DNA from 2 places in the Neisseria leonii genome. Region 1 is predicted to be linked to the other one. Evidence: predicted binding sites of a transcription regulator. Region 1 holds the regulator's gene; the other holds the start of a gene.
What was found. The regulator FNR, encoded in region 1, switches genes on or off when oxygen is low (the NO sensors DNR and NnrR bind a similar motif). The targets are predictions, from matches to a motif close to TTGATNNNNATCAA.
Positions count from the first base shown of each region.

Region 2: the regulator FNR is predicted to act here: its motif matches at 3,593-3,606, upstream of ORY85_RS03185 (M61 family metallopeptidase).

Region 1 covers NZ_CP145606.1:1,101,692-1,109,234, forward strand. Annotated here, with positions in the region: tRNA gene ORY85_RS05285 (tRNA-Ala) at 140-215, opposite strand; tRNA gene ORY85_RS05290 (tRNA-Ile) at 233-309, opposite strand; rRNA gene ORY85_RS05295 (16S ribosomal RNA) at 423-1,963, opposite strand; gene ORY85_RS05300 (HAD family phosphatase) at 2,841-3,509, opposite strand; gene hda (DnaA regulatory inactivator Hda) at 3,506-4,171, opposite strand; gene ORY85_RS05310 (DedA family protein) at 4,345-4,977, shown strand; gene fnr (fumarate/nitrate reduction transcriptional regulator Fnr) at 5,071-5,805, opposite strand; gene hemN (oxygen-independent coproporphyrinogen III oxidase) at 5,946-7,349, shown strand.
Region 2 covers NZ_CP145606.1:662,560-670,102, forward strand. Annotated here, with positions in the region: gene ccoP (cytochrome-c oxidase, cbb3-type subunit III) at 1-995, opposite strand, end outside; gene ORY85_RS03170 (cbb3-type cytochrome c oxidase subunit 3) at 992-1,183, opposite strand; gene ccoO (cytochrome-c oxidase, cbb3-type subunit II) at 1,188-1,799, opposite strand; gene ccoN (cytochrome-c oxidase, cbb3-type subunit I) at 1,825-3,258, opposite strand; gene ORY85_RS03185 (M61 family metallopeptidase) at 3,646-5,442, shown strand; gene ORY85_RS03190 (TIGR01244 family sulfur transferase) at 5,759-6,193, shown strand; gene rng (ribonuclease G) at 6,434-7,543, shown strand, end outside.

The DNA of each region.
Region 1 (7,543 bases):
GACAGTGTCTTTGTTTGTTGATTTCGGCTTTCCAATTTGTTAAAGATCGATGCGGTGTTTTTTCAACTTCGCAAATAAAAGCAAGCTGCGCATTCTAGCAGCTTTCTTTGATTTGTAAAGTCTGTATCCGGCAGGCTTGTGGTGGAGGCAAACGGGATCGAACCGATGACCCCCTGCTTGCAAAGCAGGTGCTCTACCAACTGAGCTATGCCCCCAGTGTCTTGCTGTATGATGGTGGGTCTGGTAGGACTTGAACCTACGACCCCACGCTTATCAAGCGTGTGCTCTAACCACCTGAGCTACAAACCCATGTCCTGTAAAGAAACCGGTCATCATCAATGATACTCTTTCAGACGGCCTGCTTCTTCCGCATTCTCTGATTACCGATAAGTGTGGGTGCCCGAGCCTCTTCTTTTCTCTAGAAAGGAGGTGATCCAGCCGCAGGTTCCCCTACGGCTACCTTGTTACGACTTCACCCCAGTCATGAAACATACCGTGGCAAACGGGCCCCTTGCGGTTACCCTATCTGCTTCTGGTATCCCCCACTCCCATGGTGTGACGGGCGGTGTGTACAAGACCCGGGAACGTATTCACCGCAGTATGCTGACCTGCGATTACTAGCGATTCCGACTTCATGCACTCGAGTTGCAGAGTGCAATCCGGACTACGATCGGTTTTGTGGGATTGGCTCCGCCTCGCGGCTTGGCTACCCTCTGTACCGACCATTGTATGACGTGTGAAGCCCTGGTCATAAGGGCCATGAGGACTTGACGTCATCCCCACCTTCCTCCGGTTTGTCACCGGCAGTCTCATTAGAGTGCCCAACCAAATGATGGCAACTAATGACAAGGGTTGCGCTCGTTGCGGGACTTAACCCAACATCTCACGACACGAGCTGACGACAGCCATGCAGCACCTGTGTTACGGCTCCCGAAGGCACAAACTCGTCTCTGAGTTCTTCCGTACATGTCAAGACCAGGTAAGGTTCTTCGCGTTGCATCGAATTAATCCACATCATCCACCGCTTGTGCGGGTCCCCGTCAATTCCTTTGAGTTTTAATCTTGCGACCGTACTCCCCAGGCGGTCGATTTCACGCGTTAGCTACGCTACTAAGGTGTCAAGCACCCCAACAGCTAATCGACATCGTTTAGGGCGTGGACTACCAGGGTATCTAATCCTGTTTGCTACCCACGCTTTCGGGCATGAACGTCAGTGTTATCCCAGGGGGCTGCCTTCGCCATCGGTATTCCTCCACATCTCTACGCATTTCACTGCTACACGTGGAATTCTACCCCCCTCTGACACACTCTAGCCTGCCAGTTCAGAACGCAGTTCCCAGGTTGAGCCCGGGGATTTCACATCCTGCTTAACAAACCGTCTGCGCCCGCTTTACGCCCAGTAATTCCGATTAACGCTCGCACCCTACGTATTACCGCGGCTGCTGGCACGTAGTTAGCCGGTGCTTATTCTTCAGGTACCGTCATGAGGCAACGGTATTAACATCGCCCTTTTCTTCCCTGACAAAAGTCCTTTACAACCCGAAGGCCTTCTTCAGACACGCGGCATGGCTGGATCAGGGTTGCCCCCATTGTCCAAAATTCCCCACTGCTGCCTCCCGTAGGAGTCTGGGCCGTGTCTCAGTCCCAGTGTGGCGGATCATCCTCTCAGACCCGCTACTGATCGTCGCCTTGGTAGGCCTTTACCCCACCAACCAGCTAATCAGATATTGGCCGCTCGAATAACGCGAGGTCCGAAGAGCCCCCGCTTTCTCCCTCAGGACGTATGCGGTATTAGCTAATCTTTCGATTAGTTATCCCCCATTACCCGGTACGTTCCAATATGTTACTCACCCGTTCGCCACTCGCCACCCAAGAAGCAAGCTTCTCTGTGCTGCCGTCCGACTTGCATGTGTAAAGCATGCCGCCAGCGTTCAATCTGAGCCAGGATCAAACTCTTATGTTCAATCTCTAACTTTTTAACTTCTGGTCTGCTTCAAAGAAACCGACAAGGATAAATAAATCTATCCTGTCTGTTTTTGTCGCAGTGTGAGGCTCGCGCACTCACACTTATCGGTAATCTGTTTGTTAAAGAGCAAAGACGATTATTTTAGCACGCAATTTAAAAAAGTCAAAATCTTTTTTCAATCAAACCAAAATAACCCGCCGCAGAAGCAGCGAAGAACAACACTATACCCCCACATAAACAAAAATGCAAGCACTCCAACCGGTTTTTTACCAAAACGTGACAGTCAATCTTTCAAATCTCTATTTTATATGGATTTTATATGCACCCTTTATCGGGCTTCTATGGTCGCGGCTTCTGTGCACGCTTTGATGGGGCTTCTCCCGACGCATAAGGCGGAAGCCCAGGGGCTCGGGACGGGCGCATCCGTAATAACGGGTAACCGTTCGGTACCGCCGGCTTGCGGCCTCCCAAATCCCGGCTTTATTTGGCAGTTTGGTTTTCAGCAAAATCCCCCATCCGAAAAATCTCCCTTCCGCCGGCCTCTGTGCAGGTTAGTCTGCTATGGCTGCCGGATAAAAAGAGGGAAATCTGGAAATCTGGAAATCTGGAAATCTGGAAATAAGGTAGGAAAGGTAGGAAGTAAAGGGCAGAAAGAAAATGTCGGATACAGGTATCCGACATGCGCCTTTAAAAAAACATCCCACCACCAAAAAACGGGGACGTGCTCAAATTAAGTATCTATGAATGCTAGGGCTTTTTTGCCCGATTCTTAGGTAATGCCGGATACGTCCGGCATTCGGTCGAATTGCAAATAGGCCGTCTGTATTCGCGGTTCAGACGGCCTCATGTTTTTTTGGCTGTATTGAGTCGGCTGTTATTTGAAATACAAAACCGGCCAGCCTTTTTCTGCGGCTTCGGCGGCCAGCACCTCATCGGGATTGACGGCAACGGGGGAGGATACCTTGCGCAGCAGCGGCAAATCGTTTTTCGAGTCGCTGTAAAAATAAACGGTTTCATAGTCCGCCAAGGTTTGACCGCGTGCGGCGAGCCATTCGTTCAGGCGGGTGATTTTGCCTTCTTTCAAACTGGGTGTGCCGATATACCGGCCGGTGTAACGGCCGTCCGCACCGGTTTCCAATTGGGTACCGATAATGTTGTCGATGCCGAACAGGCGGCAAATCGGGCTGATGATGAATTCGTTGGTGGAGGAAATGACCAGCAATTCATCGCCTGCGGCGCGGTGACTGTCCACCAAAGTACGCTGCATCGGCGTGATAAAGGGTTCGATAAATTCGGCGGTAAATTCGCGGTGCATGACGGCCAGCTCTTCTTGGCTGAACCGGCTGAGCGGAGCCAGATGAAAGGCGAGAAATTCATCGATATTCAGACGGCCTTGCTGGTAGTCGCGATAAAATTTATCGTTTTGGGCGCGGGTATATTCGATATCGACCAAACCTTTTTTCATTAAATACTGCGGCCAGGCATGATCGGAATCGGTGTTGATGAGTGTATTGTCGAGATCGAAGATGGCGAGTTTGGTCATGACTGTTCCTGTTTGAGCAGTTGGCGCAAGAGCGGTAATGTGAGCGGTCGGCGCATGGTGGCAGTGTAATGGGTCAGTGTATCCAGCATTTTTACCAGACTGTCCATATCGCGCCGCCAATGGTTGAGCAGGTAGGCGAAAATTTCATGATCAACATTTAATTGGCGCGCGGCTGCCATTTCGGCCAAAGCGCGAATTTTTTCATCGTCGTTTAAGGGCTTGACATCATAAACCAGACAGTAACCCATGCGCGTACGCAAATCTTCGCGTATGGTCAGCCGGGCGGGCGGTACATCAGCGGAAAACAGCAGGAAGCCTTTGCCGCTGTTGCGGGCACGGTTGAAAATTTCAAACAGCAGCGCCTGCTCGGCGGTATTGAGTTGTTCGATTTGATCGACAGCCAGATAATCGGCATCTAAGGCGCGGTCGGTCAGCACATCGTTTGCCGCATCGACATATGCCGCCCGTGCGCCGCGCTGCCCGGCCTGCGCCACCCATGCGCGCAACAGGTGGCTTTTCCCGCTGCCCGGCTGCCCCCAGACATACACAAACTGCTCCGACTGCTGTTGCAGGATATGCAGCAGTTCATCATTGGATGCACCGAGAAAGCTGTCGAAACCGGGATAGTCGCGGCTGACAAAATCGAAAATAAGCTGGTTCACCGCAGGCCTTTAAGGGAAAACGGCAGATATTGTACGTTTTTTTACCTGCCGTTTAAACCTTCCTCCCTACGCAAACCGCGCTTTTTTGCCTTAGAATGCAGCCTGACTATTTTTCTTTACAGGCCGTCTGAACCGCCGCCCGAGCGTTTTCAGACGGCCTGCCGAATATGACTATGATGACCGCGATTATCGACTTTATCCTCAATATCGACCAACATCTGGCCGCACTTTCCGCACAATACGGCCTGTGGATTTACGCCATTCTGTTTCTGATTGTTTTCTGCGAAACCGGCTTGGTGGTGACACCGTTTCTGCCGGGCGATTCGCTGCTGTTTGCCGCCGGCGGTATTGCGGCAGTGGGCGGCATGAATATTCATGTGATGGTACTGCTGCTGCTGGCAGCGGCGATTATCGGCGACGCAGTCAATTTTGCCGTCGGCAAATATTTCGGCGCGCGGCTGTTTGCCGACCCCGATTCCAAAATCTTCCGCCGCAGCTATTTGGACAAAACCCATGCGTTTTACGAAAAATACGGCGGCAAAACCATCATCATCGCCCGCTTCGTACCAATTGTGCGTACCTTTGCCCCGTTTGTTGCCGGCATGGCCGATATGGATTATGCCAAATTTATCCGCTACAACATTATCGGCGCGGTATTGTGGGTGGTGCTGTTTTCCTATGCGGGCTATTTTTTCGCCAACCTGCCGGTCGTCAAAAACAATTTGGGTTTGGTGCTGGCGGCGATTATCGTCATTTCCGTCCTGCCTGCCCTGATTGAAATCCTCCGCGCCCGCCGGAAAAACTGATGCGGTGTCCATGTGCGAAAAAATGCCGGAAAACAATCCGGCATTTTTTATCGTGCTTGGCAGGCAGACGTTTTTCAGACGGCCTGTTTCCCCTCAACAGGAAGCCGTACAGCCCGCCACCATCTTGTTCAAAGCTGCCGTGTCCAAAAGCCTGATATGCTTGTGATCGACTGCAATCAGACCGTCATGGTGAAATTTCGACAAAGTACGGCTGACCGTTTCCAATTTCAGGCCGAGATAGCTGCCGATTTCCTCGCGCGACATACGCAGAATAAAATCATTGGCGGCAAAACCGCGCTTGTGCAGCCGTTGCGACAAATTGAGCAGAAACGATGCCAGCCGCTCTTCCGAACGCATATTGCCCAACAGCAGCATCACGCCCTGATCGCGCACGATTTCACGGCTCATCAGGCGGAAAAAATGACTCTGCACCCCGGGAATGCGGCTGCCCAGTTCCTCCAAGCGGTCAAACGGCAGCTCGCACACTTCGCTGTCTTCCAAGGCCACCGCATCGCAGGTATGCAGGTGCGAACAAATCCCGTCCATACCGATCAGCTCGCCCGACATAAAAAAACCCGTTACCTGATCGCGGCCGTCGCGGCTGCCCAGAATGGTTTTGAAAAAACCGGTGCGTATCGCATACAGCGACGCAAACGCCTCACCGGCACGAAACAGCACTTCGCCCTTTTTCAGACGGCGGCTCTGCCTGATGACCGCGTCCAACTGCTCGAACTCATTCGGATCCAGCCCCACGGGCAGGCACAATTCGCGCAGCGAGCAGGTGGAACACAATGCTTTCAAAGGCTGTAAAAGCTGGCGTTTCGACATAAAACCTCCGACACCGCACGCGATTCTGCCCAAATGCAGTTGATACACGTCAAGGTGCTGATAACACTTTTCTGCCATTCTACCAAACCCGGCACAACTGCGCCTAATCATTACGACAAAATACACCGCACAAACCCGCCATGAAAACCATTCCCATCATCTCCGGTCAGGAAAAACCCGTATTCGACCGCGCCCTGATTGCCGCCCTGCCCGCCAGCGGCCCGCGCTATACCTCTTATCCCACTGCCGACCGCTTTACCGCCGCTTTCGGCCAAGAGCAATACCGCTCCACACTCACCCTGCGCCGCAGCGGCCGACCGCTGTCGCTGTATATCCACATTCCGTTTTGCAACACCATCTGCTACTACTGCGGCTGCAATAAAATCATCACCAAAGACACCGCCCGCGCCGATACCTATCTCGACTATCTGGAACACGAAATGGCTCTGATTGCACCGCATTTGGGCGGCGGCAGACAGCCCTTGGCGCAACTGCATTTCGGTGGCGGCACACCCACATTCCTCAACGACAGCCAGCTGGAACGCGCATTCGCCCTGATCCGCCGCCATTTCGACCTGCTGCCCGACGGCGAATATTCCATCGAAATCGACCCGCGCAAAGTCAGCCGCGAAACCGTCCGCCACCTCGGCCGACTGGGCTTCAACCGCATGAGCGTGGGCATTCAGGATTTCGATCCCCAAGTACAGCGGGCGGTAAACCGCATTCAGAGTGTGGCAGAAACCCGCGCCGTTATCGAAGCCGCACGCGAAACGGGTTTCCAATCCGTGAGCGTCGATTTGATTTACGGCCTGCCGCACCAATCCGTTTCCGGCATTGCAGCCACACTCGACACCGTTCTCGATCTCGATCCCGACCGCCTTGCCCTTTACCACTACGCCCACCTGCCCCACCTTTTCAAACCCCAGCGGCGCATCGATACCGCCGCCGTACCCGACAGCGAAACCAAACTCGACATTCTGCAATACGCTGTCGAACGGCTGACTGCCGCAGGCTATCTGTTTATCGGTATGGACCATTTCGCCAAACCCGGAGACGAACTGGCTGCCGCCCTGAAAAACGGCCGTCTGCAACGCAATTTCCAAGGCTACTCCACCCATGCCGACTGCGACCTGATTGCGCTCGGCGTATCCGGCATCGGCAAAATCGGCAACGCCTATATCCAAAACGAAAAAGACATCGAGGCCTACTACGCCGCCATCGATCAAGGCCGCCTGCCCGTTCTGCGCGGATACACCCTCAACCGCGACGACCTTCTGCGCCGCGCCCTGATTCAAGAACTGATGTGCCGTTTCTCACTTGACATACCCGCATACGAAACCGCCCACAGCATTACCTTCGCCGACTACTTCGCCACCGAACTGGCCGACCTGCACCGCATGGAACAGCAAGGCCTGCTGCAGCTGACACCCGACAACCTGCACGTTACCCCCAAAGGCCGCTTCCTGATCCGCAACATCGCCATGGTCTTCGACTACCACCTGCGCCACAAAACCACACAGGCCGCCTACTCGCAAACCGTCTGACTGCCGAGGCCGTCTGAAACAGCCGCCATACCGATCTATGTCGGATTTAAAAATCCGACCTACCGGCCCCGCCGCAAACCGTGTAGGTCGGATACTCTGTATCCGACATTTTTCAACATTGCGGCATTTCAGTAGGTCGGATTCTTGAATCCGACATCTCAAATAAATCCGACATCTCAAACAGAAATGTCGGA
Region 2 (7,543 bases), 440 kb from region 1:
ACGCGCGCAGTATCCGCTGCAGGTGCGGAAGCCTGTCCCGAGGCGGGTGCTTCCTGCTTCGCGGCAGCCCCACCGTCTCGGTTGGACAAACCCCAGACATAAGCGGTCATCAGGTGCAGCTTGTCCGAATCCAAGAAGCTATTCCACGCGGGCATTTGATTGTGGCGACCGTTGGTAATGGTTTCGATAATGGCTTTCTGCGAACCGCCCCACAGCCAGATGTCGTCGGTCAGATTCGGTCCCAGACCCTGAATACCCTGCCCCTTATCACCGTGGCAGGTGAAGCAGTTGGCCGGTGCACCGTTGAAGACTGCGGCACCGCGTGCGGCACGGTCGGCATCATAGGCTTCTTTGGGTTTGGACAAAGACATCACATAATGCGCTACATCACGCACACGCTCTTCACCCAATACCGGACCCCAGGCAGCCATCACACCCACACGGCCTTTTTCGATGGTTTCACGGATTTTTTCCGGCGAACCGCCCCACAGCCAATCGTTGTCGGTCAGATTCGGAAAGCCGCGGTTACCTTTGCCGTCTGAAGCGTGGCATTGGATACAGTAGGTATCGAACAGGTTTTTACCGATGCGCAATGCCTGCGGATCTCTGGCTACTTCTTCAACGGGCATACCGGCGAATTTGGCATACAGCGGACCGTAAGTATCGTTGGCCTCGGCAACTTCTTTTTCATACTGGTTGGCACTGGTCCAGTTCAGGAAACCTTTATAGTCGCCCAAACCGGGATAGGCAGCCAAGTAGCCGATGGCAAACAGCATGGTCAAAATAAACAGATAAAACCACCACTTAGGCAGCGGATTGTTATATTCCTCAATGCCGTCCCAAGCATGACCCATGGTTTCGACTTCTTCGCCTTTTTTGGGCTGTTTCACTTTGTTTTGGGAAAACAGAAGCCAAAACAGACCGATAAAGCTCAACACCACAATGGCGATAATGTAATAGCTCCAAAAGCTACTGGTAAATTGCGTTGTGTTCATTCTTTTGCTCCGTTATCACGGTTTGGTCGGGCGGCATCCTCATGCAGCGTATCTTCATCGTCTATGATGCTGCGCGATGCTTCTTCGTAATTGGCCTTATTGCGCTTACTGAAAACAATCAGCAGCACCAAGAGAAAGCCGATAAATACCGACACAGTAAACAGGCTGCGCGCCCAATTGACATCCATAACGTTACCTTACGTTTTTCAGTGCCAGACCCAAGCCTTGCAGATAAGCCACAACGGCATCCAGCTCGGATTTGTCTTTCAGCTCTTCGGGGGCTTTGGCGTAGTCTTCTTCGGTGTAAGGCGCACCCAGAGTCTGCAAACCCTTCATGTTACGGATAACGGTATCGGGATTGACTTTATTGCGTGCCAGCCAAGGGAAGGCAGGCATATTGGATTCGGGAACGACATCGCGCGGATTCAGCAGGTGGATACGGTGCCATTCGTCCGAATAGCGGCCGCCGACACGGGCCAGATCCGGGCCGGTCCGTTTGGAACCCCATTGGAACGGACGGTCATAAACCGATTCGCCCGCTACCGAATAATGGCCGTAACGCTCGGTTTCCGCACGGAACGGGCGGATCATCTGAGAGTGGCAGTTGTAGCAGCCTTCGCGGATATAGACATCGCGTCCTGCCACTTGCAGAGCAGAATACGGCTTCACTCCCTCGATCGGTTTGGTTACCGTCGGCGAGAAAAACAGCGGCACAATTTCAATCAGCAGACCCACACTGATGACCAAGAGAGTGGCCACAATCAGGAAGCCGACTTTTTCCTCAGCTAATTTTTGCAATTTCATTTTGGTAGCCTATTCTTTCTTTGTTTTAATGCTGGGTGTGGGCGACAGCCGGAATCTCCGCATCCACAGGCTTACCGCCGATAACGGTACGGTACACATTGTAAGCCATCAGAATCATACCGCTCAGGTACAGCAGGCCGCCTGCAAAACGGATGGCATAGAAAGGCATACTTTGTTTGACAGACTCGACAAAAGAGTAAGTCAGCGTACCGTCTTCATTCAATGCACCCCACATCAAGCCCTGCATCACACCGGAAATCCACATGGAAGCGATATAGAGTACGACACCGATGGTCGCAATCCAGAAATGCGCTTCAATCAGCTTGATGCTGTACATTTCTTTTTTACCGAACAGGCGCGGAATCAGGTAATAGATAGAACCGATAGTGATGAAGCCGACCCAGCCCAATGCGCCGGCATGTACGTGGCCGACTGTCCAATCAGTATAGTGGCTCAGGGCATTGACCGTTTTGATGGACATCATCGGGCCTTCAAACGTGGACATGCCGTAGAACGACAGAGAAACCACCAGGAATTTGAGAATCGGATCGGTACGCAGTTTGTGCCATGCACCGGAAAGCGTCATGATGCCGTTAATCATACCGCCCCAAGACGGTGCAAACAGAATCAGCGACAAGACCATGCCGAGCGACTGCGTCCAGTCGGGCAGAGCGGTGTAATGCAGATGGTGCGGACCCGCCCACATATAGGTGAAAATCAGTGCCCAGAAGTGCACGACGGAAAGACGGTACGAATACACCGGACGACCGGCCTGTTTCGGCACAAAGTAATACATCATACCCAGGAAGGCGGCCGTCAGGAAAAAGCCCACGGCATTATGCCCATACCACCACTGCACCATCGCATCGATGGCACCCGAATAGGCGGAATAAGATTTCATGGCACCGACAGGCAGCGAAATGCTATTGACGATGTGCAGCAGTGCCACCGCCAGAATGAAAGCACCGTAAAACCAGTTGGCCACATAAATATGCTTGATTTTGCGCGTGGCAATCGTGCCGAAGAAGATAATGGCATACACCACCCAAACCACAGCAATCAGAATATCGATCGGCCACTCCAACTCGGCGTATTCTTTACCCTGAGTGTAACCCAGCGGCAGTGTGATGGCAGCCAGCACAATAACCAGCTGCCAACCCCAGAAGGTAATGGCCGGCAGGATATTGCCGCCGAACAGGCGCACGTTACAGGTACGCTGGACGACATAATAGGAAGTGGCGAACAGACCGCAGCCGCCGAATGCGAAAATCACCGCATTGGTATGCAGCGGACGCAGACGGCCGAAGTGGAACCACGGGCCGATTTCCGACAGGTTGAGTGCGGGCAAAAAGAGCTGGGCGGCAACAATCACGCCGACCAGCATACCCACAATCCCCCAAACTACGGTCATGATGGCGAACTGGCGCACCACTTTGTAGTTATAAGTTTGCGTTTCCATGAAAGTCTCCATAAACATGGCAATAAACATCGGCATTTACCGGCAGGCCGTCTGAAAACGCCCAAACGGCGGCATTCAGCTTTTCTTTCGGGTATTTACCGTTTTTCTTAATAACTTAACAGCGCCTACCGTGCAGCAACCAAAGTAAGCGGAATTTAACTTTGGCATTTTAAATCAAATCCGGCATCAAACCAAGCCAAAACCGCCAATACGGCCGGAAGGTGTTGTATTGCCCGACAGAACCGCCGGCCGAAATGCGCCGCCGGGAAAAAGCGCGCGGGAAGACGCCTGTCTGTTTTGTTTGTAAGCGTATCGGCTTTACCTGTATGATGACTTGATTAAAATCAACATACGGCAAATCCGTAAGCAATTCTTAACACTATATCGATGATGCATTACATTCTGACTCCCCACCCTCACAGCCACACTTGGCATATCCGCCTGACCCTGAACCAAACCGAAAACGTGCCGCTGAAACTCTCGCTGGCCAACTGGGTACCCGGCAGCTATATGATCCGCGATTTTTCCCGCCACATTATCCGCATCGGCGCACAGTGTAACGGCCGTCCCGCCGAACTGCTTCAAACCGCCAAAAACCGCTGGCAGAGCGAGGCAGCAGCGGGCGAATGGCAGATTGACTACACCGTCTACGCCCACGATTTGTCCGTCCGGGCCTCGTTTCTCAACCAAGAACGCGGCTTTTTCGACGGTGCCTGCCTGCTGCTGAGTGCCGAAGGCCGGGAACACGGGCCGCACCGGCTGGAATTCTCCGGTCTGCCCGACCATTGGCAGATTGCCACCACCCTGCCCGCGCCGGCGGAAAACGGCGGCAATGTTCCGTCATTCGGCACGGAACAACCCCTCCGAACCGTTTTTCAGGCGGCCTCTTATGCCGAAATCATCGACCACCCCGTAGAAATGGGCCATATCGAATATTTGGATTTCACCGCCTGCGGCATTCCCCACCGCATCGCCCTGAGCGGCGACTATCCCGATTTCGACCGCGAACGCCTGCGCTTCGACGTGCAGAAAATCTGCGAAGCCGAGCTGAAAATGTTCGACTCGCCCGCACCGTTCAAACATTATCTGTTCCTGCTCTATCTGGGCGACCATATTTACGGCGGCCTGGAACACCTCGACAGTACCGCCCTGCACGCCGACCGCCTCAGTCTGCCCCGTATCGGCCTGAACGCGCCCGATGATGCCTATATCCAACTGCTCGGCCTGATTGCTCACGAGTATTTCCACGCATGGAATGTCAAATCCATCAAACCGGCCGCATTCATGCCCTACCGGCTCGATGAAGAAAGCCATACCGAACAATTGTGGGCATTTGAAGGCATCACATCTTATTACGACGACCTGATGCTGGTGCGCAGCGGCGTCATCAGCCAAACCGATTATCTCAACCTGTTGGCCAAAAATCTGACCCGTGTGCAGCAGGGCGGAGGGCGTTTGCAGCAAACCTTGGCCGAATCCAGCTTTGCCGCCTGGCACAAATACTACAAACAGGACGAAAACAGCCCCAATGCGATTGTCAGCTACTACCAGAAAGGCGCGCTGGCGGCCTTGTGCCTCGACCTGTTCATCCGCGAACGCAGCGGCGGCCGTCAAAGTCTCGACGACGTGATGCGCACGCTCTACCGCGACTACCTGGCCGACGGTAAAGGCATTGAAGAACGGGCGTGGCAACGCCGCTGTCAGGAAATCACCGGTTTGGATTTAACCGCCTTTTTTCAGACGGCCTTATATTCCACCGACGACCTGCCGCTGGAAAACTGCCTGTCCGCTGCCGGTATCGCTCTGCAATGGCACGCCCTGCCGCGCAGCCACGGCGGCGGCTTGTGCAGCCAATGGCCCGAGCCGCAGCCCGCAACCGATTTCGGCGCGCGCTACACACAAACCGGCAACGGCATCACGCTCAGCCACATTGCCAACGGCAGCAGCGCGGAAACGGCCGGTTTGAGTCCGGGCGATACCGTTATCGCCGCCGACGGCTACGCCTGTACCGACTTTGCCGCCATCTGGCAGAACGTCCGCCCAGGCCACCGCCTGACGCTGCACTATTTCCGCCAAGGCGTATTGAAACAGACCGTCCTCACCGCCCTGCCCGCTGCCGCCGACACCGCGCTTTTGCGCATCGAAAACGAAAGCAAACTGCACGCATGGCTGCACACCGTCTAAACTGCCTGCCAAACGCATTATTCTCATATTCAGACGGCCTTCACCCGCCCCAAGCCGTCTGAATATCGGATTGCGGGCAGATTTTCATAACGCGGCCACGCCACCCGAAAACCGGCAGCACGCCAAACCTTTCGAGCCGGTGTCCAAGCGGTAACCGTTTCACGGTTTACAAAACCGCGACCGATACCGTTCCGTTTCCGCACCTGCCGTGGTTGGTGTCCGGCAGAAAAATCCGTATGTCGGACAGATGGTTGCCGACGTGCAAACGCCGTTTTTACTGTTTTCCTGTTTGAATAAACACCCGAAAGGACAGACCATGCCTGTTTACCGTTTAAGCGACGCCCTCTATACCGCACCCCAATTAGATGCCGAAACCGTCCGCACCGCGGCAGATTTGGGTATCCGCAGCGTTGTCTGCCACCGCCCCGACGGCGAAGAACCCGACCAGCCCTCTTTTGCCGACATACAGCGGCTGCTCGCCGCACACGGCATTATCCACAGCCGCCACCAGCCCACCGCCGCTCCGCACATCAGCGCAGCCGATGCCGCCGCGTTCCAAGCCCTGCTTGACGAACTGCCCGCCCCGACGCTGGCCTACTGCCGCACCGGCACCCGCTCTTCTTTACTGTGGGCGATGACCGAAGCGGCCAAAGGCCGCCCTGCCGAAGCACTGACAGCACATATTGCCGCGCAGAGCGGCTTGAACTTGCAGCCGTTCGCCGACCGCATAACCGCCGTACAGAAAGGGTAAAAAAAACCGAAAACCGCCTGCCCGTTTTTTCAGCAGGCCGTTTTTCAGACGGCCTTTCAGCCGCTTAACCGCTTTATCCACAAACTGCCCACATCTTTGCCCCGCCGCCGTGCGGATAATCCGGCTGCCGCCATCTGGCAGCCCTGAATGCTTTCGCGTATTATCGCGGCAGGTTTCTTTTGCCGTACCGCTTGATCTCAGGCCGTACCGCAAAATATCCCGCTTTTTTGAAAGACAACCATGCTGCCCAGCATTCCCTTACCCAAAGACATCGTCCGCCCTCCCGAAACCGTTCTGGTCAATATCACGCCTCAGGAAACCCGCGTTGCCGTTTTAGAAGCCAATAAAATCTGCGAACTGCACATCGAGCGCAACAGCGGGCAGGGATTGGTCGGCAATATTTATCTGGGCGTGGTCCGGCGCGTGCTGCCCGGAATGCAGAGTGCGTTTATCGACATCGGCTTGGAACGCGCCGCTTTCCTGCACATTGTCGATGTGCTGGAACAGCGGCAAAACCCCGATGCCGCCCAACGCATCGAACATATGCTGTTTGAAGGGCAGACGGTTTTGGTGCAAGTCATCAAGGATCCCATCAACTCCAAAGGCGCGCGCCTTTCCACCCAGATTTCACTGGCCGGCCGCTTCCTGGTCCACCTGCCGCAAGACCGGCACATCGGTGTTTCCCAGCGCATCGAAGACGAAGAAGAGCGCAACAGCCTGCGCGAACGCCTGAACAACCTGCTGCCGCCCGAAGCCGGACGCGGCTATATTATCCGTACCAGCGCAGAAACCGCTACCGATGCCGAGCTGCAAGCCGACATCGACTATCTCACCAAAGTCTGGGCCGACATCCAACATCAGGCCAAAACCCGCCCGCCCGAAACCCTGCTCTACCAAGACCTGCCGCTGGCTTTGCGCGTCCTGCGCGATATGTTCAGTGGAAACACGCGCGAAATTCTGGTCGATTCCACCGAAAACTTCCATAAAATGCAGGCCTTCGCCACACAATATGTCCAAGGTGCCGTCAACCGGCTGAGCCTGTTCCAAGGCGAACGCCCGCTGTTTGAAACCCACAACGTCGAAGCCGAAATCAACCGCGCCCTCCAACCGCGCGTCAATCTCAACTTCGGCAGCTACCTGATTATCGAAGCCACCGAAGCCATGACCACCATCGATGTCAATACCGGCGGCTTCGTCGGCGCGCGCAACTTCGACGAAACCGTCTTCAAAACCAATCTGGAAGCCTGCCACGCCATTGCCCGCGAACTGCGCCTGCGCAATCTGGGCGGCATCATCATCATCGACTTTATCGACATGGCTTCCGATGCCCACCGCGAAACCGTTTTACAG